4 regions of the Wukongibacter baidiensis genome follow, and region 1 is predicted to be linked to each of the others. Evidence: riboswitches for the same ligand, from Rfam matches in the RefSeq annotation. Region 1 holds a riboswitch; each other region holds the start of a gene.
The links. Region 1 has a riboswitch for cyclic di-GMP ahead of R9X47_RS09885 (Na-translocating system protein MpsC family protein). Riboswitches for the same ligand answer to the same signal wherever they lie in the genome.
Positions count from the first base shown of each region.

Region 2: another riboswitch for cyclic di-GMP. It lies ahead of R9X47_RS22150 (HD-GYP domain-containing protein); the one in region 1 lies ahead of R9X47_RS09885 (Na-translocating system protein MpsC family protein).
Region 3: another riboswitch for cyclic di-GMP. It lies ahead of R9X47_RS10655 (methyl-accepting chemotaxis protein); the one in region 1 lies ahead of R9X47_RS09885 (Na-translocating system protein MpsC family protein).
Region 4: another riboswitch for cyclic di-GMP. It lies ahead of R9X47_RS05730 (hypothetical protein); the one in region 1 lies ahead of R9X47_RS09885 (Na-translocating system protein MpsC family protein).

Region 1 covers NZ_CP138202.1:2,195,293-2,201,563, reverse strand. The annotation lists gene R9X47_RS09920 (hypothetical protein) at 1-753, shown strand, start outside; gene R9X47_RS09915 (tRNA-binding protein) at 871-1,200, shown strand; gene R9X47_RS09910 (MarR family winged helix-turn-helix transcriptional regulator) at 1,444-1,872, shown strand; gene R9X47_RS09905 (nitroreductase family protein) at 2,026-2,589, shown strand; gene R9X47_RS09900 (NifU family protein) at 2,634-2,855, shown strand; gene R9X47_RS09895 (MerR family transcriptional regulator) at 3,091-3,492, shown strand; gene R9X47_RS09890 (iron-containing alcohol dehydrogenase) at 3,516-4,676, shown strand; cyclic di-GMP riboswitch class I at 4,891-4,976, shown strand; gene R9X47_RS09885 (Na-translocating system protein MpsC family protein) at 5,149-5,511, shown strand; gene R9X47_RS09880 (PAS domain S-box protein) at 5,711-6,160, shown strand; gene R9X47_RS09875 (methyl-accepting chemotaxis protein) at 6,176-6,271, shown strand, end outside.
Region 2 covers NZ_CP138202.1:4,894,983-4,901,253, reverse strand. The annotation lists gene R9X47_RS22170 (acetyl-CoA carboxylase carboxyltransferase subunit alpha) at 1-349, opposite strand, end outside; gene accD (acetyl-CoA carboxylase, carboxyltransferase subunit beta) at 342-1,259, opposite strand; gene R9X47_RS22160 (acetyl-CoA carboxylase biotin carboxylase subunit) at 1,338-2,681, opposite strand; gene accB (acetyl-CoA carboxylase biotin carboxyl carrier protein) at 2,691-3,137, opposite strand; gene R9X47_RS22150 (HD-GYP domain-containing protein) at 3,348-4,445, opposite strand; cyclic di-GMP riboswitch class I at 4,580-4,664, opposite strand; gene R9X47_RS22145 (cupin domain-containing protein) at 4,875-5,324, opposite strand; gene eutH (ethanolamine utilization protein EutH) at 5,379-6,271, opposite strand, start outside.
Region 3 covers NZ_CP138202.1:2,350,517-2,356,787, forward strand. The annotation lists gene R9X47_RS10645 (carbon starvation CstA family protein) at 1-1,581, opposite strand, end outside; gene R9X47_RS10650 (hypothetical protein) at 1,660-2,154, opposite strand; gene R9X47_RS10655 (methyl-accepting chemotaxis protein) at 2,557-4,794, opposite strand; cyclic di-GMP riboswitch class I at 5,119-5,206, opposite strand; gene R9X47_RS10660 (2-oxoacid:acceptor oxidoreductase family protein) at 5,557-6,102, opposite strand; gene R9X47_RS10665 (thiamine pyrophosphate-dependent enzyme) at 6,104-6,271, opposite strand, start outside.
Region 4 covers NZ_CP138202.1:1,200,026-1,206,296, forward strand. The annotation lists gene R9X47_RS05725 (sensor histidine kinase) at 47-1,453, opposite strand; gene R9X47_RS05730 (hypothetical protein) at 1,929-2,714, opposite strand; cyclic di-GMP riboswitch class I at 2,827-2,914, opposite strand; gene R9X47_RS05735 ([Fe-Fe] hydrogenase large subunit C-terminal domain-containing protein) at 3,311-4,561, shown strand; gene R9X47_RS05740 (hypothetical protein) at 4,767-5,300, opposite strand; gene R9X47_RS05745 (TetR/AcrR family transcriptional regulator) at 5,650-6,180, opposite strand.

The sequences.
Region 1 (6,271 bases):
GTTCTTTCAATTTTGTGTATTACTTATTTAAGCAGTTGTCAGGCTAATAAAGTTGTAAGTTCTAAGATTGATATTGAGGTCGAAAAAAGCGAGATCTATGAATTAATCCTAACAACTGAGCATGCAATAATACATATAGATAAAGACTATCTTACAAAACTAGAAATGGTAGATTTAGCAGAAAAAATCGAACAGGGTATTAATGATGTAAAAAATTATCTAGGTGATAAATATATTAGAAAAGATGTTTCTAAGGAAAAAGTAGAATATTATATTAAAAAAAGAAAAGATGCTGGTAGGTCAAGTGCTTTCGGTGGTGATATAGAATTAATTAAAGTTAAAGAAAAAAGATCACCATATGTACATGAGACTGTACATGTATTAGCATCACGTAACATAGACACAAAATATTGGCTGTTTGAGGGTTTAGCTGTGCATCTACAAGATATTTTTGGAGAAAATCCCTCACAACCTAATATGGGTACTGATATTGATAAATTAGCTAAAGAAATTTTAGAGAATGGTGTGTCTGATGATTTATTGACCTTTAAGAATGAATTTGCGTATGGTGGCAAAGCAAGGGGATTCTATATACTATCTGCATCATTAGTAAAGTATATAGAGAATGAATATGGTAAAGAGAAGCTTCTAAGAATTTATTATTCAGAAGATATAGGAGACGTTACTGGCAAATCATTTGAAGATATAAAAAATGGATGGATGGAGTATTTAAAAAAATCAGCTAAAAAATAACCTGATTTAGGAAAATATTTCACAAGAAATAAATATATAATAATACCTAAGGGAACTGTATTTAAATATGGTTCTCTATTTAATTTAGCATGAAAAATTGATGAGGAGGATATTAAGATGATTACTTTTGATGATTTCATGAAGTTAGACATAAGAGTTGGAGAAATTATAGATGCTAAGATCTTTGAAAAGGCAAGAAAACCAGCATATAAGGTATGGGTCGATTTTGGGGAGGAAATTGGAATAAGGAAATCGAGCGCACAAATTACTAAATGTTATAAAGCTGAGGAACTTATAGGTAAACAAGTTTTGGGAGTAGTTAATTTTCCTAAAAAGCAAATTGGTGACTTTATGTCAGAGGTGTTGGTTTTAGGGGTCTATGCGGACCAAGGAGTAGTATTGATTCAACCAGAACAACCTGTTAAAAATGGAGATAGATTAGGGTAATTTAATATCTATAGAGTTTAAGAGATATTAGAGTAAATATTTATTTGAAATTATGAATGTTGAAAGACAATTGTCAACCTTGATTTTACAGGTTCAACAGCTAAACTACGGTTACATATGGGAATAGAAATGAAATAGAAAGGATACAATAATGATTATCAATTTTATAGTTGCTATTGACAAGAGAAAAGAAATATATTAATATTTGTATGTACAAACATAATTAGAGAAGGTGTTAATTCTATGCCAGAAGAAAAATTGGGTTGTTGCTTATTTTTCACTGCTAATAAATTAGCAAGGATAATAACAAAGATGGGAGAGGAAGAATTTACTAAAACGGGGCTCTCACCGAACTACGCATTTTTGTTAGTAGCTGTATATAATTACCCAGGTATATCACCAAAAGAAATTTCACAAAAACTGCATATTGCCCCTTCAACCATTACAAGATTTGTTGACAAACTAGAAAGCAAAGGCTTAGTAACTAGAAAATATGAGGGCAAGAAATCATATATTTACTTAACTGAAAAGGGAATTGAAATTCAAGAGGAAATAAGTAAATGTTGGGAAAACTTGTATCATAGATACTCTAAGTCAATAGGTTATGAGGAAGGAAAAGAATTAACCCTACTTATAAACGATGTATCTGACAAGTTAGAAGATGAGAAGTAGAGTAGTTATGGGATGTTAACTTGGTAAAACATAGGATTTATTGCTACTAATTATTATTGTATGTACAAACAAATATATTTGTTTTAATCTGTCGTATGAAAAAGTAAGATATGATAAATTAAAAAATATTTATATATAAAAGGAGAATGTCACTTGAAAAATCAAACATTAGAAGTAATAAGAAGTAGAAGAACCACAAGGAAGTTTAAACTAGAGCAAATAAAGGAGGAAGAATTACAAGCTATACTTGAGGCAGGAATCTATTCACCAAGTGCACATAATGACCAACCTTGGAACTTTACTGTGATACAAAACCAAGAATTGATGAAGGAATTAAATAAAGAATCGAAGGAAATAGCAAAGAGCTTTGAGGATGAGATGATACAAAAGATGGCCAACAATGAAAAGTTTGATATTTTTTACAAAGCGCCAACAATAGTAGTGGTATCTGGTAGAGAAGATGCAATGATGCCAGAAGTTGATTGTGCAGCTGCAACTGAAAACATGTTAATAGCTGCTGAATCTCTTGATGTAGGCGGTTGCTGGAATGGATTCGTAGGATTTTTATTTAACAGTGAAAAAGGAGAGGAATACAAAGAGAGATTAAATATTCCTAAAGGATATAAGCCATATTATGCAGTAGCGCTAGGGTATAAGGAAGTGAGAGCTACAAACGCACCAAAGCGAAGAGAAAATACAATACAATATATAAGATAAATGCTTTAGTAAAAAATTTGAAGTGAAAGAGAGGAGGATTTATGATGGAAAATAAAATAATTGAAACATTAGAAAAAGTACGTCCTATGCTTCAAAGAGATGGCGGGGATGTTAAGTTTGTAAGTTTTAGTGATGATGGTACTGTAAAAGTTCAATTACAGGGTGCTTGTGGAGGTTGTCCAGGAGCAACTATGACATTGAAAATGGTAATTGAGAGAGTGTTGAAACAAGAAATACCTGAAGTAAAAGAAGTAGTTGGTGTATAGATAAAAAAGTAGTCAACATTGCACAATGTTGACTACTTTTTTATAATTTCTGTTAAGTGTTTAAACAAAGCCTACTTTGGGAATCTTTATAAAAGACTTTCTTCTTATTGACTATATATGTCAGAATTTAGTTTGTAAAAGTCAAATGTTATTTATAACAAGACCTTGACTTAAAGTTTACTCTAACCTATATAATAATCTTAGTAGAGTTTTTCTAAAAATTTGAGGTGATAGAATGAGCTATTCTATAGGTCAGACATCTAAGAAGGTAGGCTTAAGCACACATACATTGAGATATTATGAAAAAGAAGGTCTTATTCCGCCAATCAAAAAGAATATAAATGGTGTAAGGGTGTACAGCGATAATGATATCGGAAAGATTGAGTTTGTTCGTTGTCTAAAGGAAACGGGTATGACGATAGCCGATATTCGAGATATTATTAATTTGCATGATCAAAACAATACTCACAGGACGATCTCTCGTAAAAAAGAGATTTTAACGAGGCATCGCCAAAAAGTATTAGAGGATCTAGATAAGTTAAATAAGTATCTTGATAAAATTGACAAAAAGATAGAAATCTTAGGCCATAGTGGATGCTCTCAATGCTCTACAAGGTCTAATGAAGATAATAAATAGGGTAATAAGGAGATGAAGAAAACATGTTAGATTTTAACTATAATAACAAAACGGAAATCATCTTTGGAAAAGGGACAGAATCGACTGTAGGAATTGAATCTAAGAAATATGGTAAGAAAATTCTATTGCATTATGGTGGCGGTAGTATTAAAAGAACTGGCCTCTATTCAAGAATAGTTACGAGTCTTCAAGATGAAAATATAGAGTTTATAGAACTTGGAGGTGTAAAGCCTAATCCAAGGCTCTCACTGGTTAGGGAAGGTATTAGAATGTGTAAAGAACAAGGTGTTGATTTTATATTAGCCGTTGGTGGAGGAAGTGTTATTGATTCTGCTAAGGCCATTGCTGCAGGAACTGTATATGATGGTGACGTTTGGGACTTCTTTAGTGGAACGGCCGTAAGTAAAGCATTACCAATAGGTGTTGTATTAACTATACCTGCGGCAGGTAGCGAGACTAGTAATGGTGCGGTCATTACAAATGAAGAAGGGTGGCTGAAGAGAGCTATGGGGAGTTTGGTACTGCGCCCTCAGTTTGCCATCATGAATCCAGAATTAACCTTTACATTACCAGCTTATCAGACTTCATGTGGAGCTGTAGACATCATGGCCCATGTAATGGAGAGATACTTTACAAATACAAAGAATGTAGACTTTACAGATCGTCTTTGCGAGGCAACATTAAAAACAATGATTCATAATACTCCAAAGGCATTAAAAGAACCAGAAGATTATAATTCACGTGCAGAAATAATGTGGGCAAGCACCATTGCACACAATGGTCTGTTAGATACAGGCCGTGAAAGTGATTGGGCGTCACATAATATTGAGCATGAGCTAAGTGGTATATATGATATTGCCCACGGAGCTGGGCTAGCAATTATTTTTCCTGCATGGATGAAATATTGCTTACAAAAGAATCCTGATAAGCTTGTCCAGTATGCAGTGAGAGTATGGGATGTTGAGTACAATCCTGAAAACCATAAAGAGATTGCAATAGAGGGAATTCGTCGCTTTGAGGTCTTCCTTAAATCCATAGAAATGCCTATTAGATTAAGTGAAATTGATATAAGTGATGACCGTTTTGAAGAAATGGCTCTTAAGGCTGCTGGGTCAAATACAATAGGTAGCTATGTAAAGCTTGATAAAGATGCTATTAAGGAAATATACGAACTTGCAAAATAGCAAATAGAGCTTGTTTTAAAAGTCGAAATTCGTAGTTAAATGTCGTAGTTTGTATAAAAAAATAATTTTATATGAGAAATTGTTAAAATTAAATCTAACTTTGGCAAAAATTGTTGACATTAAACATTAAATAATATATATTTGAATTATAGTAAATAGTACAAAGGACCTATAAAGATTAAAAGTGTACTAAAAAACAATAGAATAAAGTTTGAAACGATAATGGCAAACTTACTGAAAGGTAAGGACGCAAAGCCATGTGTCTAAGGGATAAGATCCTATGATTGACAGGTTGCCGAAGGAACATTAACGTATATGGGTTATTTTTGATACCCATTAGTTATTATGTCAAAAAAGGCATCTATGAAATCATAGATGCCTTTTATATATTTAAACCCAGATTAAATGCTTAGTAATCTGAGCAGATTGTATAATTAACTTATCCAAAAATTTATAGTAAAGTTGTGATTATATGGCGGTTGCGACCTTTAAGGCTAAAAGAATAAAACAACAGAATAAAATAATCAGCTTTATGTCTAACTTTATGAAGAATAAACTTGGCAGAGGACCTCAAAATATTAAAGTGAAAATACTAGAGGATATTATTGAGGTGGAGTTTAAGGGATATCTTGTAGACATAGAAAAAAGCTTATTAGGAAATAAGGATCCTGAGGATATAAGGTTTGTTAATGAAATAAGAGAGAGATTCTTTGCAAAAAATATAAATTTTATCGAAGAATATATATCTGAGATAGTCGAAAAGGAAGTTAAATTTCTTTTTGCTTATAGAAGCCCAATTGAAGATGTGGCGAAGCTAACATTAATAATTGAATAAGGCTGGCAGGACTGATTGACAAGAAAAAAAGATAAAATCTTGGCTTGACGTACACCGGGGTAGTAGATGGTATCAAATCCGATACCGTATATTATGCTGGTTTTTTATATGAGGTTATTTCTCAAAGAGAAATCCGACCAAAACGAAGGGGTTCGATTAATCTGAGTAATTTTTATAAAGTGGCTAAGGAGGAGAAAACATGTCCAAAGAAATGACGTGGAGTGATATTAACTTTTTCAACTATCTGCCTATACCAATACTTATTTTCAATCAAAAATATAAAGTGGTTTTTTCTAATGAAGCGGCTGTCAATTTATATGGGTATAGTGATGAAGAGTTTAAAAATCTTTATATAAGGGACTTAAAGGTTCCGGAAGATGAAAAACAAAGGGTAGATGCAATCATGAAGTATTTCTTCAATGAACAGAAGAATCATAGAGTTATAACCAAACATAAAACTAAGGATGAAAAATTAATAGATGTTGATATTCAAACTACTATACTGGAAGTAAATGATGAGATTTTTTTAGTAGAATGCATAAGAGAATTTACAGAACAAAAGGAGGTTTTAAGAACCTATGAAAGAGCTGTTGATATTATGTCTAAGGTGGTAAAAGACTTGACTGAAGTTGAACAAATAAATTTTTAAGAGGGAGGCAATAGCATGCAAACTAAAAAAGGTTTTAGATTAATGTCAAAATTAATGGTGTATTTTCTAATTTTAATTATTGTGCCGGTATCGGCAGTAGGATTTTACTCC
Region 2 (6,271 bases), 2.7 Mb from region 1:
CTTTTTGTTGTCCTATAACGGTAACAGGCATTCCATCGAGGGTTCCGATTCCCCCAACAATTGCGCTATCGTCTCCATAGAATCTATCTCCATGAAGCTCTATAAAATCTGGTATGATACTGTTGATATATTCCAAGGTAGTTGGTCTTTCCTGTAGCCTTGCGACTTTGACTATCTGCCATGGTGCCAAGCTAGAATATACTTCCTCTTTAATTTTTTCTAGCTTTTCTTTTAGATTATTTATCTCACTTGTTAAATCAACTCCACTTGACTTCGCAAATCTCTCTAGCTCACTAATTTTCCCTTCCAGTTCGATTACCGGCTTTTCAAATTCTAGGGAGTTATTCATTTTTCCCACCCCCTGTCACATGGATGTCTAATATTCTATAAAGCATGTGCTTTAAATCCTTTCTGTGAACAATCTTATCAACAAACCCTTTTTCCTTCAGAAATTCTGATCTTTGGAATCCCTCTGGAAGTCTTTGTCTTATTGTTTGTTCTATAACCCTTGGTCCAGCAAAACCAATTAAAGCCTTTGGCTCCGCTAAAATAATGTCTCCAAGCATGGCAAAACTTGCCGTAACCCCACCGGTTGTAGGGTCAGTTAAAACCGATATATATAGTAATCCTTTGTCTGCCAATCTGCTAAGGGCTGCAGAGGTCTTTCCCATCTGCATTAAGGATAATATTCCTTCCTGCATTCTTGCACCACCTGAAGCGGAGAATATTATTACCGGCAATTCCTTCTCTATAGCTCTTTCGATTGCTCGAGTGATTTTTTCTCCCACAACTGACCCCATGCTTCCCATCATAAACTCTGGATTCATGGCACATACAACAACTGGTATTTCATTAATCCTTCCTTCTCCTGTAACAACACCCTCATGCTCTCCTGATTTTTCCTTAGCTCGGTCTATCTTCTCACCATATCCAGGAAAGTTTAAGGGATCTAGAGTTTTCATGTCTTTGTCATATTCTATGAAGCTGTTTTCATCTAAAACTAGATCTACCCTATCCCTTGCTCCTATTCGGAGATGTTGATCACATTTAATGCAAACATTAAAATTATTTATTAAATCTTCTTTTAAAAAGACTTCTCCACAACCTTTGCATTTCATTGAATGATCATTATCTACATCTTTATTTTCTTGCTTTTTTATATTTTTAGGATACTCAGGATATCCTTTTTTATCATTTTTTTCTGTACTATTTATATTTATTGTTCCATACTTTTTTTTACGGAATAGTTCTTTTATCACCTTGGTTCTCCCTTCTTAAACTCAGATTGTTAATATAAGATTAAAAAACTCATAAGATTAATCTAGTTTAAAATAATATTATCTCATCATTTCCTTTTCTATAAAGGAGGTATCGATTTGATTTTCTATAAATTTATCATTGCATAGTATTTGACTATGAAAATCTATATTCGTATTAATTCCTGTTATTATCAATTCATCTAATGCCCTCTGTAATCTTGCAATTGCTTCCTCACGATCTCTTCCCCATGCAATAAGCTTACCTATCATCGAATCATAGGTTGATGGTATTTTATATCCAGCGTATATATGTGTGTCGATACGAATACCATTTCCTCCTGGTACTAAATAATCATTAATAGTACCCGGTGAAGGAGCAAAATTATTATTTATATCCTCTGCATTTATTCTACATTCAATGGCATGACCATTAATTTTTATATCTTCTTGTTTGAATTCAAGCTTCTCGCCACAAGCAATCCTTATCTGCCACTTTATTAAATCCAAACCGGTAATTAGCTCTGTAACAGGATGCTCAACCTGGATTCTTGTATTCATCTCAATAAAATAGTAGTTTCCGTGCTTATCAAGTAAAAACTCTATGGTTCCTGCACTCACATAGTTAACAGCCTTTGCAGCCCTTACTGCCATTTCACCCATTTCTTCTCTCACGGAATCACTTATTATGGTACAAGGGGCTTCCTCTAATACTTTTTGATTACGTCTTTGAAGAGAACAATCTCTCTCTCCTAGGTGAATGACATTTCCGTGCTCATCGGCTAATATTTGAAATTCAATATGTCTCGGTCCCTCAATATACTTTTCTATATACATTGAATCATCATCAAAGGCCGCTGATGCTTCAGCCTTTGCCATATTGAACATATTAATGAACTCATCTCTTTCATAGACAAGCCTCATACCTCTTCCGCCTCCACCGCTGGCGGCTTTTATCATAACTGGAAATCCAATTTCTTCTGCAATTTTGATAGCATCTTCAGCCTTATTAGTAGCATACTCGGATCCTGGAACAACAGGTACTCCTGCTTCAATCATTGTTCTTCTAGCTTCTGATTTATTACCCATTCTGCTTATATGCTCTTCCCTTGGACCAATTAGCTTGATACCATTTGTTTCACACATATTTGCAAACTTTGTATTTTCAGATAGAAAGCCATATCCAGGATGGATAGCTTCCGCCTTAGTAATTTGAGCAGCACTAATAATATTGTTTATATTTAAATAACTTTTAGACGAAATTGCAGGTCCAATACATATTGCTTCATCGGCTAGGTGAACGTGTAAGGAATCCTTATCCATCTCAGAGTATATGGCAACGGTCTCAACCCCTAACTCCTTACAGGCTCTAATAATTCTTACTGCAATTTCTCCTCTATTTGCAACAAGTATTTTCTTAAACATTATGCTTCGTTACCTCCTGATCTTCATTAATGGCTGACCATATTCCACTATATCTTCATTTTCTACTAGGATTTCTACAACCTCACCATCTACCTCACTTTGAATTTCATTCATTATCTTCATGGCTTCAATAATGCACAGTGCCTGATCCTTCTTAACATGAGCTCCTACCTTTGCAAATGGATCTGCATCTGGACTAGGTGAAGCATAAAAAACTCCAACTATAGGAGATTTTACTATGTATAAATCCTCAGTTTCTACTTCCTTACTTTCATATACTTCCTCTTGTACTGGTCTTTCTATAACTTCTGGCTTTTCCTTTACCTCATAAATTCTGTCTTCCTTAATAACTGACTTTGAGATTTTTATTTTAAAGCTATTCTCTTCTATTTCTACATTTTGTATAGATGTTCTATCAATTGTTAATATCAATTCCTTTATATCTTTAACGTTCATAAATATCCTCCTACACATTTTTAGTGCTTAATATTATTACCTGGTACTAATATATGATGCTATTATTATATCATATAATTCTTATTATTCATAGGATCTTTAAAAATACTTTATATATACATTTTTTTTCTAACAAAAATTTATATAAATAAAAGGTAGAGCAACACTGCTCTACCTTCTTGATATAATTTAACTTTTCAAATATAAAAATTATCTTAATTCACATGTATCTTCAACGAATTTAGTAAGCTCCTTCATTAGATCTATAACCTTATCATCGGGATGCAGACTTCCTTCTTTATTGAATACAAGCCTGATTTTAGGTCTTGTTGGATTATCCTTATTATTATCTACTACTATTCCCTTCTCACCAGTATTTAGAATTACACCTGTCCCTTGAGGAAATATTGCAATATTATTTATAAAATGTTTATATATTTCTAGATCTAATTTTACCGTTGTCTCTGCTGACAAAAGCTCTAGTGCCTTATAGGTTTGCATTCTTTCTCTATGGGCTCTATCAGAGGTCAATGCTTCAAACATATCACATATCGATGCTATTCTAATAAATTTATTAAGTTTGCGCCCTTCTACTCCTAAAGGATATCCACTTCCATCTAACCTCTCATGATGCATTAGTATTATTGCCTTTACTATAGCGGAAATATTCATATTCTCTTTAACCATTCCATATCCATATACGGTATGTTTTTTGATAGTTTCATACTCTTCATCTGACAATTTCCCAGGTTTATTTATTATTTCAGAAGGGATATGGGAGTATCCTATATCATGCATTAGACCTGCTATGCCTAGATCTATCAACTGATTTTCATTAAGTCCCATGGCTCTTCCAGTCATTATTGACAATACCGCAACGTTAACACTATGATTATAAGTTGCTAAATCAGTACTCATTATTTCTACCATATTGAATAAACTACCGCTATTCTTCCTTAAATTATTCATAATCTGATTTATAATACCCTTTACATCAGTATATGACTCATCGGAAACATAAGCATTTTTATTCTTTTCATGCTTTTTAGGGGTCATTGTATTGAATAAATTTTTAATTTTTTCAATGGCTTGAATCTTAACTTCAGGATCAATGGCATCTTCAATCTCAATTCCAGCCGATATTTCATCATCAATGTAAACTGCCGGTATATTTTTTTTAAGTAGATTTTTTATATAGCCACCGGTTAATTTTACTCCTCTATGTAATAAAATATTTCCATCTGAATCATATACTTGTTTTCCTAATTCCATTCCAACTTTTAAATGCTTTGACGATACAATTCTCATAAAATCACCTTAATCCATGCTTATTTTATAATTAAAGGCATCTATGATTGATTTCATAGATGCCTCTTGTAATCTAACAATTAATGAGTTATATCATAATTACTTAATCTAAGACTCATTTATGCTAATTTCCATTGGGCAGTCTGTCAATCATAGGGTTACCCCCTTAGACACATAACTTTGCGTCCCTATCTTTCGATAGGTTTGCCATTATCGTGGTAATCATTATTAAGTTTTATATATACTACATACTATTTTAAATCACTATTTACTAAGATTTATATTACTACATATTTACGGTATTTTCAACATGTATTTAGGCCTATAAGATTAACCTGAATTAATTTATTTTTGTACTATATTAGAAGTTTCTCCTTTCAAAAAAAAAGATACCATATTCATAATAAACACGGTATCCTCACAAACTAATTACTGTTCCTGCCAGTTGGCTGGATAAACTACATAGATAAATCTACAAAAATCAGGTGTACTAAATTTAATAGCTGTATTTTTAGGAATTAGTAGTATATCGCCCTTTTTACCAACAACTTTTCTATCTCCTATTATTATTTCCAAGGTTCCATCTATAACGTAATCTATCTCATCATACTTAAGTGTCCAGTCAAAGGATGATTCCTTCATTTCCATTACTCCACATCCGAGTCTTGGACTTTCCTCTAATGATAATACATCCTTTAGATATACTTCATCTCCCTCTTTACCCGTATCAAACTTTTCGGGCTTTACTGTATCTGTCTTTATTGAAATAACTCCGCTTTCATCTACGTGCTTAACAAACTCGTCTTGTTTCTGATTTATATGTTCTGAGATAACTCTCTTGATTATTTCTTCTAGAATTTCCTTATTCATCTCGCTCATTAGTATTGATCCCCCTCCTTTACAGCTAATATCCATGTCCATAGAATTTTAATTCTATTTTGCATGACTTTCTGATGTATTTTTTAGTGACTTATTAGCTATAAATATTGCCAAAACTACTGCTGTAACACCTGCAATTAACTTACCAACAACCATTGGGAATATCATATCCTTTGCAACACCTGCAGTAAAACCAAGGTGATCTCCAAATACAAATGAAGCACTTACTGCAAAGGCAACATTAATGATCTTTCCTCTGTCATCCATATCCTTCATCAAACCAAACATAGGTATATTATTTGCTAAGGATGCAACCATACCTGCAGCTGCAACATCCCCCATACCTAGCAATCTACCCATTTTAAGTAGGGGCTTTTTAAATACCTTTGTAATAAAATGCACCATTGGGAATGCTCCTGCCAACATTAGTGCTATAGAACCTACGATCTCTATACCGTCGGAAACTGGAGCCATACCTGGTATTACAACTATTCCCGTTAAGGTTTCAATAATAATTGCAGCTAAACCGATAGTAATTACAGCAACAACACCTTTACCGAATACAGTAAATCCCTTTATCATCTTTTCAGGTATTTTCCATAATCCAAATGCTAATAACAATGAAACTATGATGATTGGTACCAGATTACTAAATATCATTGATAGTTCGAATCCAGCTGCGATTCCGCCTGCTAAACATCCAATAGGAATAGTTATTAAACCTGCCAATATACCAGTTGCTAAGAATCGGTGATCTTCTTTTTTGATTATTCCAAGGGCTACAGGAATTGTAAAAACAATAGTTGGCCCCATCATACCACCCAGTATTAAACCTGCAAAAAGTCCTGCTTCACGGCTTTGTGCCAATTCCATAGCTAAGGGATATCCACCCATATCGTTTGCTAAAAGAGTTGTTGCAAACATTGCTGGGTCAGCTCCTAAAGCCG
Region 3 (6,271 bases), 160 kb from region 1:
AACTGTGAAGGCTTGGTAGATTAGGATTAATGCTAGGATGAATAGTGCTATACCGAAGCCAACTAGGATGAAGTTTCCTGCTGCCATGTTTCCTTTGATTAGGAGAACTAGTGCTGTTAGTGTGACTGCGAACATGAATACCATTGGGTATACGAACATCTTGTTATTTCTTCCGATGTTAGTCATCCATACTGCCATTGCAAGTAGGGCTATGGCTCCTAGTAGTTGGTTTGATGCTCCGAATAGAGGCCATACCTGTTTCCATCCAGCAACGGCAAGTAATCCACCTAATACAACGGTTATACCCGTTGATACGAATCTGTTGGTAGCTAGGATACTTTGAACTTCCTTTGTATCATCTTCGAAGAATTCCTGGAATACGAATCTCGCAAGCCTTGTTGCTGTATCTAGACTTGTTAATGCAAAGGCTGAAATAGCTAGGGCTACGAATGGCTTACCTACTTCCATAGGAATACCGATTGATGTCATGAATCTACCTACTCCATCGGAGAATACGTTAACTGGTCCTCCAGCTGCTAATAATTCTTTAAGTTTATCTGCTCCAACGTATCCAGCAGTGATTAAAGCTATAACGGCTAATACACACTCTATAAGCATACCACCGTAACCGATTAGCTTAGCATCCTTTTCGTTAGAGATCTGTTTTGATGAGGTTCCTGAACCAACCAGTGAGTGGAAGCCCGATATTGCTCCACATGCAACGATAACAAATAGCATTGGGAATAGATACGTTCCATTTACCTTAAATCCATTGTATGCTGCTAGTTGTAGTGATGGTCTATACATTAATAGTCCAATAACTGCTCCACCTATCATGGCATATAACAGGAAGGAGTTAAGGTAATCTCTAGGCTGTAAAAGTATCCATACCGGTGTAACCGATGCTATGAATATATATCCTAATAGTAATACTATCCAAGTGTTTAATCCAAGGCTTATAGGGAATTTCATACCTAACCATATACATGCAAATAGTAGTAGAACGCCCGCGATACTACCTATGGTTAAGGAAACACCCTTTCTATATACTGCAAATCCAAATACTACAGCTAGAAGTATAAATAATATTGATGCTGTAGCTGCCTGAGGTACCTTTACGAAGGTACTTGCAACGATATTAACAAAGGCTGCTACTACTAGTAGTAATGCCAACCATGCAAATACTGAGAATAGTTTCTTTCCTGCTTTTCCGATGTTTACTTCGATAATCTGACCTACGGATTTACCATCGTGTCTTATGGATGCAAATAGTGATCCAAAGTCCTGTACTCCACCGAAGAAGATACCACCGATGATAATCCAAAGCATTACTGGAAACCATCCAAATATAGCAGCAGCTATTGGTCCTACAATAGGTCCTGCTCCGGCTATAGATGCAAAATGGTGTCCTAGAAGAACTGCTGAGCTTGCTGGCACATAGTCGACTCCATCATTTTTTGTGTGAGCTGGAGTCTTTCTCTTTGAATCCACTCCCCACTGTTTACAGAGCCATGCACCATAGGTTACATAAGCAATAGCAAATACAATAATTGCAAAGGCTACTAATAATAATGCATTCATGTTGAATCCCCCTTTTTATTATTTTAATCCAGATTATTCATAGAATCTTCTTTTCCCTTTTCTATGGATACTCTGGATTTATGGACGATAGAATTTATCGACCTTTTTAGCCTTTTGGCTTGTGAAAACCTCTCCCTTCTTTAGATCAACAAGTATAAGCCCCACATCGGCCCACCCCTTTAGGCCAAATGCAAAGCTCTTTTGATATTTAAATTTTTGAATGCTTTTTATCAAATTATCTTCCTTCAGTTCATCTACTACCAATATCCCTGTTATTGTACTCGACATATGTTCATGATGTGGATCGACATAATCCATAATGCTATCTTTTAAAATCTTTATAATTTCTTCAAGATCATCTTTGCTTAGTTCTTTGAAATGCTTCATGAAGCAATATTGATCATTTTCAAATGCGTATATGGTTAGTTTTTTGCTAGCCATGTATTTCTCATTTCTTACATTTGAAACGGCAAAGAGATCGAATTCCTTATTACTATATGTATATTTTTCTTCTATATTAAAATACCTGGAAAGTCGATCTTTGATGTTTTCTTTATAGTCTTTAAATTCCATATCATCACCAACTCTATTTTATTCTGTAAAGCTATTTTTATGTCTGTATTTTGGAAAATTCTTACATAATTAATATTTTAGTCCATTCCTTTGATGAGTAAATATAGTATTCAACATTTGTTGTATTTTACCTTTATTTCCAGTATTATTTCCCGATTTTTTTTTATTTTCAATTAATAGTTTTTGAGATGCTAGTTTTTTCGTTAGAGTTTGGAAAACGTGACACGGGGACAGGCCCACGGACACACTGGGGAGCGCGTGTCAGATGGGTCCGTCCCCGAGTCACATTTTCAACTTCTTTAGCAATTTATGTTATCTGCCACAATTTTTTTATCTTAGAAAAGAAAAAGACAAGAAAGGCTAGTGCTTTCTTGTCTTAATAGGTTTTCAATTTAATTTATTTTATTCATCTACTTTAAATCTATCCATTGATTGGTTTAAGCTTTCTACTAAGTCAATCAGTTCTTTTGATATATCCCTTAGTTGTTGTGAGGAGCTTGCTTGTTGCTGAGTTGAAGCCATAACTTCTTCTGTTCCTGCTGCTGACTCCTCTGTAACTGCGGCTATGCTTTCCACTGCATCTATGGTCATATTTTTGTACTCTGTTATGTCTTCTACTGCTTTACCTACTTCATTTACTTCCTGAACAATGGATTCAACGGAGTCTATGATATTCTTGAAGGCTGAATCTGTGTCGAATACTGCAAGGTGCTGCTCTCCGAAAATCTTTTCTCCTGCTTCAACTGATTGAACAGTGCTTGTAACGTCTGTGTTTATTTCATTTGCTAAGTCAGTTATTTTATTTGTTGCATCCTTTGATTGCTCAGCTAGTTTTCTTATTTCATCGGCAACAACGGCAAAGCCCTTACCAGCCTCTCCTGATCTTGCTGCTTCGATGGCTGCATTTAGTGCCAAAAGATTTGTCTGATCACTTATGCTCTTTATAAGGTCAACTATGTTGATTATTTCGGACACGCTGTCCTTCAGCTGTGTAATGGTTTCTTTAGTTGCTCCAGATATCTGAGCATATTCTTCAGTTTTTTCATAAAGGCTCTTAACTGTATTTGTAGCGTTATTGCTTATTTCTTTAGTCTTATCTGTTGCCTCATGTACTACCTTTATACTATGAACCATATTGTCTATTCTGTTTGACAGCTGGCTCATTGTATTTGTAGCATCCTCAGCGCTTCTAGCCTGCTCTGAAGCTCCGTTGGCAATTTCTCCAACTGATACAGCTACTTGTTCAGATACCATTGTGTATTGCTCTGCAATATCGTCCACATTCTTTGTACTGTTCTCAACAGACTTAAAGGTTGCGTTGGTATCTTTTATTAGGTTTCTCATGCTATCTATCATGTGATTAAATCCAGTAGATAGCCTTCCAATTTCATTCTTTCCAACAAGGTCTGATTTAACTGTTAAATCTCCTTCTTGAACTTTAGTCATAAGTCCCATTATTTTCTTAAGAGGATTTGTTATGCTAAATGTTATGTATATGGATAGAAGTACTGATACTATAACACATACAATAGCGATAGTTATAGTCATTTGACCTACTTGATTTACATCACCCATTAGTGACTTCATTGGGATAACCGATAGGATCGTCCATCCATTCGCACATTTACTATATGCCACTAGTCCATCATCTTGAAGAAATGATCCAGATTGTGAATCTTCAGGTATATTAGCTGTGAAGATATTATTCATTTCTGCATCTTCTTCATCCACAACCTTTGTTTGTGTTTCGCTTGATTCCTCGGCAGCTTCTTTTGCCTCTTCACCTTCAGCAGCTGGTTCTGCCTTTTCTTCTGCTACGCCTTCTTCACCATAGATGATAGTTCCATCTTTGCCAGCTATTAATAGTTCTGATCCTTCACCCATATTTATATTACTAAATAATTTTTCAACGGTTTTTGTCTCGATTTCTAGGATTACAATCCCTGCTCTAATGTTATAGTAATCTGAAACCTCTCTCATGGCATGTATCTTGTCGTAATGCCCTAATAAACCAGGTGTCCAGAAAACTTGATTTTTTGAATTGCTCACATCTTTGAATAAATCAGTCTTAGTAAATTTTCCATCCTTTAAAAACTCTGCTACATCCTTATTGTTTCCAGCACTTATTACCTCTCCGTTAAGTCTAAGAACAGTTATCGATCTTATATCTGGAGTTGATAGGATTACATTCCATAGTACCTGCTCTACTTTTTTTGTATCTTTTAACTTTTCATGTTGATTAGCATAGTTTCTTGTGGCTAAAACCTTTTGAAGCTCTCGATCTGATTTTACAAGCATTGCTGCCTTTTCGATATCTTCTAGCTTTGAATCTAGTATGAGTGCATTTTGTGTTGATAGTTGCTCCGTAAGCCCACCTACCTTTTTTTCTATTGTGCTGTGGAAGCGAGTGTAGGAAAATCCTCCAACTATTAAGATTGGAACTACACTTAGAATCAAGGAAAATATCATTAGTTTTGCCTTGATACTTAGATTGTTGTTTTTCACTTTCTTCGATTTTTTGCTAAAGTTCATCTTCTTTTCTGGTGTCACTTTCTTTTCAGTTTTCGTTTTCTTCGGCTTTTTCTTGAAGTTTACCTTCTTTAGGCTTAGCTTCTTTTTTGCCTTCATCTTCTTTAGCATGTTCCACCTACCTCCATAACTTATAAACATAATAATACCATCTACTACATGTAACTCTGCGTCCCAATCCCATATTATATTTTCACTTTAGAGCCTAGAGTTGCCCCTTAGCGTGCCTATACAGGCAATCTATTTTTTTAACACATAGGAAATTATAAATCCCTTACAAATTATAATTTCTGTTGTGTATTTCAACAAAGTCTACTTTGAAAATCGCCATTAAAGACTTTTTTATATAAATTAAGGCATCCATAATAAAACGGATGCCTTGATATTCATATAGTGTCATGTAAAATTTTTATCACAACTATATCAAATATATATTTTGGCAACCTGGCGATCATAGAACGTATTATTCCTTAGACCCATAGCTTTGCGACCCTATCTTTCGATAGATGTGCCCTTCTCAAATCTCTTGATTTTTTTTTTATTATCAATGAACTTTTGTATTACTATTTCCCTTAAAATTATACCATATTTTTCGATACTTGACGTCATTTTCTAAAAAAACATATAAATGGCCATAAATATGATACTATATTAAAATTTCGACACATACTCTTTTTTTCCTTCTGGATAACCACGATTACATACCTTTCAGAAAAATTAGGTCTAAAGTCCTAATCCCTAGGTTTAAAGTACCACTTCCCAGAAACTATTCTATAGTCTTGATGTTTAGCAGCTATAATTCTACATAATATTCATTTTACAACGCAAAAAGCAGGCAATATATGCCTGCTTTAAAGTCAAATCTTAATATTATTATGCTTTTACAGCTTCTGCTCCTCTTTGAAGGGCCTCTTGGTTTAATGGAATTAAGTGCTCTTTAGAAGGTCCAAATACCTTTCTTAAAGCTTCTATAACAGTTTCAACCTTAACAACCTTTGTAAGTTCTAAGTATGCTCCTAGCATTACCATATTAGCAACTTTACTGTTACCAATTTCCACAGCTATTTCATTAGCTGGGATACAGTAAGCCTTTACATCTTGTCTTTCAGGTTTTCTATCTATTAGTGAGCTATTTATTAGAACCATTCCATCAGCTTGTAATTCTGATTCGAATTTTATTAATGATGGTAGATTCATAACTATAGCTGCTGTAGCATTATGAGCTATGATTGGAGAACCTATTGGAGTATCTGATACAGTTACGTTACAGTTAGCTGTACCTCCACGCATTTCAGGTCCATAAGAAGGTAACCATGATACATGCTTTTCTTCAATCATTCCAGCATATGAAAGTAACTGTCCCATCGACATAACTCCCTGGCCACCGAATCCTGCACAAATCACTCTTTCAGTTGTCATATTACTCAGCCTCCTCTGGGGTACGGAAATTTCCAAGTGGATAGTATGGAATCATGTTATCTTCTAACCACTTAAGAGATTCTACTGGAGTTAATCCCCAGTTAGTAGGGCATGTAGATAATATTTCTACTATTGAGAAACCTTTACCAGCTAATTGATGCTCAAAGGC
Region 4 (6,271 bases), 1.0 Mb from region 1:
AATTTATTTTGAATCTTAATGTTGTTTATCTATAATAGATTTGAGCTTATTTTGGTATTGTAAAGCTTATTTCTGTACCTTTTCCTACCTCGCTACTTACATCAATTTTTCCTTCATGAAGCTCAATAAGGTTTTTCACAATACTTAATCCGAGGCCAGTACCTCCTGTTTTAGAGTAACGTGATTTATCTACTCTATAGAACTTCTCAAATATTAGCTTTAAATTCTCCTCATCTATGCCTATCCCATTATCTATAATTTTGAATTCTACATACTTTTCTTTATCAATAACAGAAATTATTATATTTACCTTATCTAGTGAGTACTTGATAGAATTACTAATAAGATTTATCAATATCTGCTTTAATCTATCTTTGTCAGCATATAACATTAAGTCATTATCACAGTTTATATCAATTGAAGCTTCTTTATCATTTAACCCCATAACCGCGCTACTTGCAATATCTTCTAGTAAATTTCTTAGATGCAGATCTTCCTTTAATAATCTCAAAGCCCCTGATTGAATTTTAGATAGCTGTAAAATATCGTTAGTCAACTTCATAAGTCTCGAGGTTTCATCTTTAATGATCTTAAAACTCTCATTGTATTCATCAGGTCCTATGACTCCATCAATCATTCCCTCTATAAAGCCATTTATCGAAGTAAGCGGGGTTTTTAAGTCATGGGATACATTGGCTATAAACTCCCGTCGCATGCTTTCAATTTCAGAAAGTTTATTTTTCATATAATTAAATGTAAGTGCCAGTTGCCCAATCTCATCCTGAGAACTAACTACTAAATCCTCTGTCTCTTCACCAGAAGCAATCTTTTTAGCCGCAGCGTCGATTCTTTTAATTGGCCTAGATATTCTTAGGGAGTTAATATAAATGAAAATTCCACTCAATATCATAGCTATAAGTGCCGTAGACCAGATAATTAGATTCATCCTAGTAATATTACTCGTTATTTGATTTACAGGTGAGAAAATTAAAATCGTTCCACTTATTTCTGAATTCACTTTTAATGGTACCCCTAGAAAAACAAGAAAGGTATCCAATTCTTTAGAATAGTGCTTTTTCCTAAAAACTACATTATCATCAAGTATTTTTTTCAAATCATCTATTAGATATCCTTCCATAAATTCATTTGCTTGCTCTAGGCTTTCTGGGTTTTCTAAGCTCTCTTTATTTAATTTTAATAGATAGATGCTTGAATCAGTAATATATCCTAAGGAATTCAAATAGGCTTCTAGTTCCTTTTTAGAAAGATCTTTATTATTAAAGTCATTAACGACCTCTTGAACCTTTATTGCTACAAAGTTAAGTGACTCTTCTTTTTCATTAAAGATATGTACTCTGTAAACTGCCGATAGAATAAGGGACAAAATTGAAATTATGCAAACTATAATAATTAGATTAGTAATCAAAAGCTTATTAAATATACTTTTAAACATTATCTATCCTCCATATTTAACTACGTAGGTTCCGAGTGCATCAAACTCAATAATATTTTACCATATATAGAGAGTTCCTAGTTAAACTTATCAAAATATCTGATGTTTCTTAGGATTTTTGATGTGTATAAATTAAAGTTTTCACTGGAATCTCTATCACTCCATCCCGTTTTTTTGAAAAAATCATTTATTTACCCCACGAAACTACACTTTTCATAGATTTAACATTGTATTAATCTTTAGTTAACATTACTCATGTAGTATATACTTATAAGAAATGCTAATCATAATCCTCTCTTAAAATAGAAAAATCTTTAGCATTACCTCTACAATAGGGCTACTGCTTCCAGGCAGAGCCCATATTATTTTTTAACTCTTTAATTTATAAAAAAGCCCCTTTTAATAGATATTTTTAAGCCACATAAATGTATCTATTAAAAGGGGTTTATATCTGGTATTCAGCATTCTTATTTTACTATAAAAGAGTTCGATCGTTTCCCAAAGCCCTATAAAAAATCCTACAGTCTTCTGATATCTCTGGAGGTATTTTTTTTAAGGCTTCAACACTTGAGAATGTTTTAAGTATGGGCTTGTTTTCTTTGTCATAGACTAAGTGAAAATTATGATATTCCGTAAAAATTTTAGCATATCCAGATGTTGTTGTCTTAGCGAATATTCCCTTATATCCATTCTTCCTTGCTCTATCCATAATCAATTTTATTAGCTTTGCAATAACATATCCTCTGAACTTAGCCAACCTAGAGCCACACATAAATACTTGCACATATTCATTTTTTTCCGCCATGCATCCGGTTTTAAACTGAACTGTATTAAGAAACCTATTGTCAATTTCAGCTAGGAAATCTACAATGTCATTCATAGGTGCTAAACTCCCTTTAAAACTAAAGTTCTTTTTCTCGGGATCAAAATTTTCACTTACAACTACAGCAACTACTCTATTAGTTTTTTTATCCAAAGCAACAAATGATAACTCATGAACAACCAAATCTCTAATACATTTTAAAGCAAATTCGAACATATCTCTTTTGGATAATCCCAAGGCATTTACCATAGGTTCGCTTATTTTTCCTCTGCAACTATCTGTCTCCACAAGGGTTTCAGAAAGACACTCGGCAGCATCTAAAATTAGTTCTTCATCCATAGCGTCTAACAATCTATATTCTAGATTTAGTTGTGATGGAGATTTTAAATTCAGTGTACTATCAGGCATTTCTATTGTTTTTGTAAATCTCTTATCCACTCCAACTCCTCCGCTTCACTAATATTACTAATCCTAGCTCATCATACACTGTAAATTCTATAGAAAAAGACAACTACACAAATGCAGTTGCCTCAATAGCATACTATAATATTTAGGCAACCTGGCAATCATAGGAACTTTTTTCCCTTAGACCCATGGCTTTGCGACCCTGCCTTTCGACAGGTGTGCCACTTTCTAATCATATAATTTTTTATCACATATTGTAATATGATATCATATTTTGTCGTATATATCAATTTGGTTATAACCACTTATATATACTTCTCTATAGAAGCTAATTACGATGTCCCCTTTATCTTTTAAACAAAATTTAGAAAACTTATAAAAATAATAGAATTTTCACATGCTTAAGATTATTAAGTATGTTACAATAATTTATAGGTGCTTTAAAAAAATAAATTTATTAATTATATAAGTTACGAAAAATCTATTACGTTCTGGATATTTAACATCATCATATAGGTTAGCTATCAAGTCTTTGAATGTAAAATATTTATTGTATTGTATATATTTGATTAATTGATAATAGAATATAATGCAAAATATATCTTTCTTACGAAAACGGAGGGTCTATTATGAGCAGTAATTTTCATTCTGTGGTTTTAAAAGATGATATATGTATTGGATGTACTAACTGTATTAGAAAGTGTCCAACTCAGGCTATTAGAGTTAGAAATGGAAAAGCGAGAATAACAGGAGTTAAATGTATCGATTGCGGAGAATGCATAAGAAAATGTCCTGAACACGCCAAAGATAGCGTTTCGGATTCTATTGATAATATAGAACCATATAAATATAAAATTGCTCTACCAGCACCAAGTTTTTATTCCCAATTTGGAAGTAAAAATAAACCTGGTAAAATATTAGCTGCCTTAAAAGCCGTGGGTTTTGATGAAGTGTTTGAAGTAACAAGAGCCGCTGACATCTATACAGAATATACAAAAAAAATAATTGAAACCAGTGATATACAGCCACTACTATCTTCTTCATGTCCAGTTATTGTAAGGCTTATAAGAGTAAGATTTCCTAACTTGATTAATCATATACTCCCTATAGAATCACCTATGGAGATAGCAGCTACTATAGCAAGAAAAGAGGCATGTAAAAAGCTTGGCCTTTCACCTTCTGACATCGGTGTATTTTTTATTAGTCCATGTCCATCTAAGGTAACTAGTGTAAAAAATCCAATAGGCTCAAAGATGTCTTCCGTTGATGGAGTTATATCTTTTAAAGAAATACATCCATTTATAGTTAGAAATCTCGAGTCATCCTTAGAGCCTTTACCTTATTATCTTTCTGGAAAGGGTATTGGTTGGGCTAAGGCTGGTGGAGAGACCTCAGCCCTTGGAATCGAAGACTATATATGTGTTGATGGTATAGAGAATGTGATTAACATTCTAGATGATATAGAGGATGGAAGATTAACTGGAATTAGGTTTGCTGAACTCCTTTCATGTACAAATGGTTGCGTTGGAGGAGTTCTGGCCATTGAAAGTCCATTTATTGCCAAAAATAGAATACGAAGATTATCTGAAAAGCATCTATCTATTCCTCAAAGCCAAGACTACGATTTAAATGACGATGAAATAGCTTTAAATGAAGAAATAACTCCTATAAAGAATAATGTCTTTGGAAGTGATGTTGTTGAGGCCATGAAAAAAATGTCTGAATGTATGAAGATCAAAATGCAATTACCAAAGCTTGACTGCGGCGCTTGTGGCTCTCCATCATGTCAAACCATGGCAGAAGATATAGCACTCGGTCAAACACAGCTTGACGATTGCATGGTTTTATTTAAGAAGAGATTTGAGGAACAGTCTAAATAGGTAAAACTTTATGATAGAGCAAACCATTCTATTATAATAAAGGACATCATTATAGAAAGTACAGGATAACCTGAACATTATCTATAATGATGTCTTTTTAGCTTTTAATTATATAATATATTTTATTATTTCTTACAAATATGAAGCTTCATCTCTTAACTCCTGCACTATTCTCTCTATAACTCTTCTATCACACCGAATTTCCTTATGCAGCATTAATCATCATACCTATTATTGGAAGAAAAATTACACTCGATAAAAGTATTAATTTTTTCATGCTAATAGGATCATTATCTTTCTTCCTCTGTATAACAAAATATGATAAACAAACTACAGCTAACAAAAATTCAATAATATAGGCATTCATTGGAGCAGTTCTATAAAAATCAAAACCAATTGACATAGTATCCGTTCCAAAAATATTGTGTGAAAAACCCGAAAACAAATCGCAAATTTCATGAAAAACTACTAAGCCCAAACTCCAAAGTGCTAAGTTTCTATCTTTATATATGATGTACATAATTATTCCAACTAGAATAGCCATAATAGCCGCTGGAATAATATCATGACTGTAAGTCATTTGCAAACTTGATAATTCAGAAATTCCTAACTTCTGCGTTATCAGATCTAGAGGAATTAGAAGATCCTGTATTTGAACAATAATCAATAATAAGAATAACGGATATTCTTTGTTCTTACTATAGGGAACTAACGCCGTGGTAAAATGTCCTGTTACCATTATCTCTCTCCTTTCTCATCTGTTCTACGAGCTAATAACCAAATTATTGCTGCCAATCCAAAATAAACACCTACAAATAATATCTTATCCATTATAAACACCTACACTTTTTTTAATAAAATACAACATAACAACTACTTTATTCAAATTGATTTCTTCATGCAGATTCAATTTATTTACAATATCTCCCCCCTTTTGTTAGTAATTAATCACTAACTTTATTTTGAAAAAAAAATTATATACCTTGAGTTCATATACCAGAACTTAATTTATACATATCAAAATACTCGATGTTTCTGAGAAGTTTTGATATGTATAAATTAATAGTTCTATTTGAATCTCTATATCATTATTCGATTTTTAATATAAAGTTTAAAATATTTGAAACTACTTGTTTCTTAAGTTCTTCTGTAAGATCTAACTCACCTGTATGATATGCCCTAGCAACTTCAAGTATAGGTACATGAACGAATGCCTCGTAGAGTGCCATTGGCATATTTCGAAAATAACCCTTATCAATATTTTCAATAATATCTTGGTTAACACGTTCTAATCTTTTCCTACCCATTTCATGAATCACTTGATTCATATAGTTTGAATAATTAAATTGCAAATAATACATTAATTCATGACGATGTGTCAGGAAATAATCTAAGTAATTATTCAATGCCTTTATTGTTCTTTCTCTAATATCAATTATCTTGTCCGCATCCTTCGAGACAAATTTATCTAAATCAGACTTTATTTTGAGATACACTTCAATTATCAGTTCATCTTTATTTGAAAAATGCTTATATATTGTTGCTTCAGAAAATCCTGCTTTTTTAGCAATTTTAGATGTAGGTGTATTATGAAATCCAAAATCATTTACTAGTTCCATTGTAGCCTTTAGTAATTTTTCGCGGGTAGTTATTTTAATCACCTCATAATATAATTAAGTTAGTAAACACTTACTAGTCTAATTATATTAA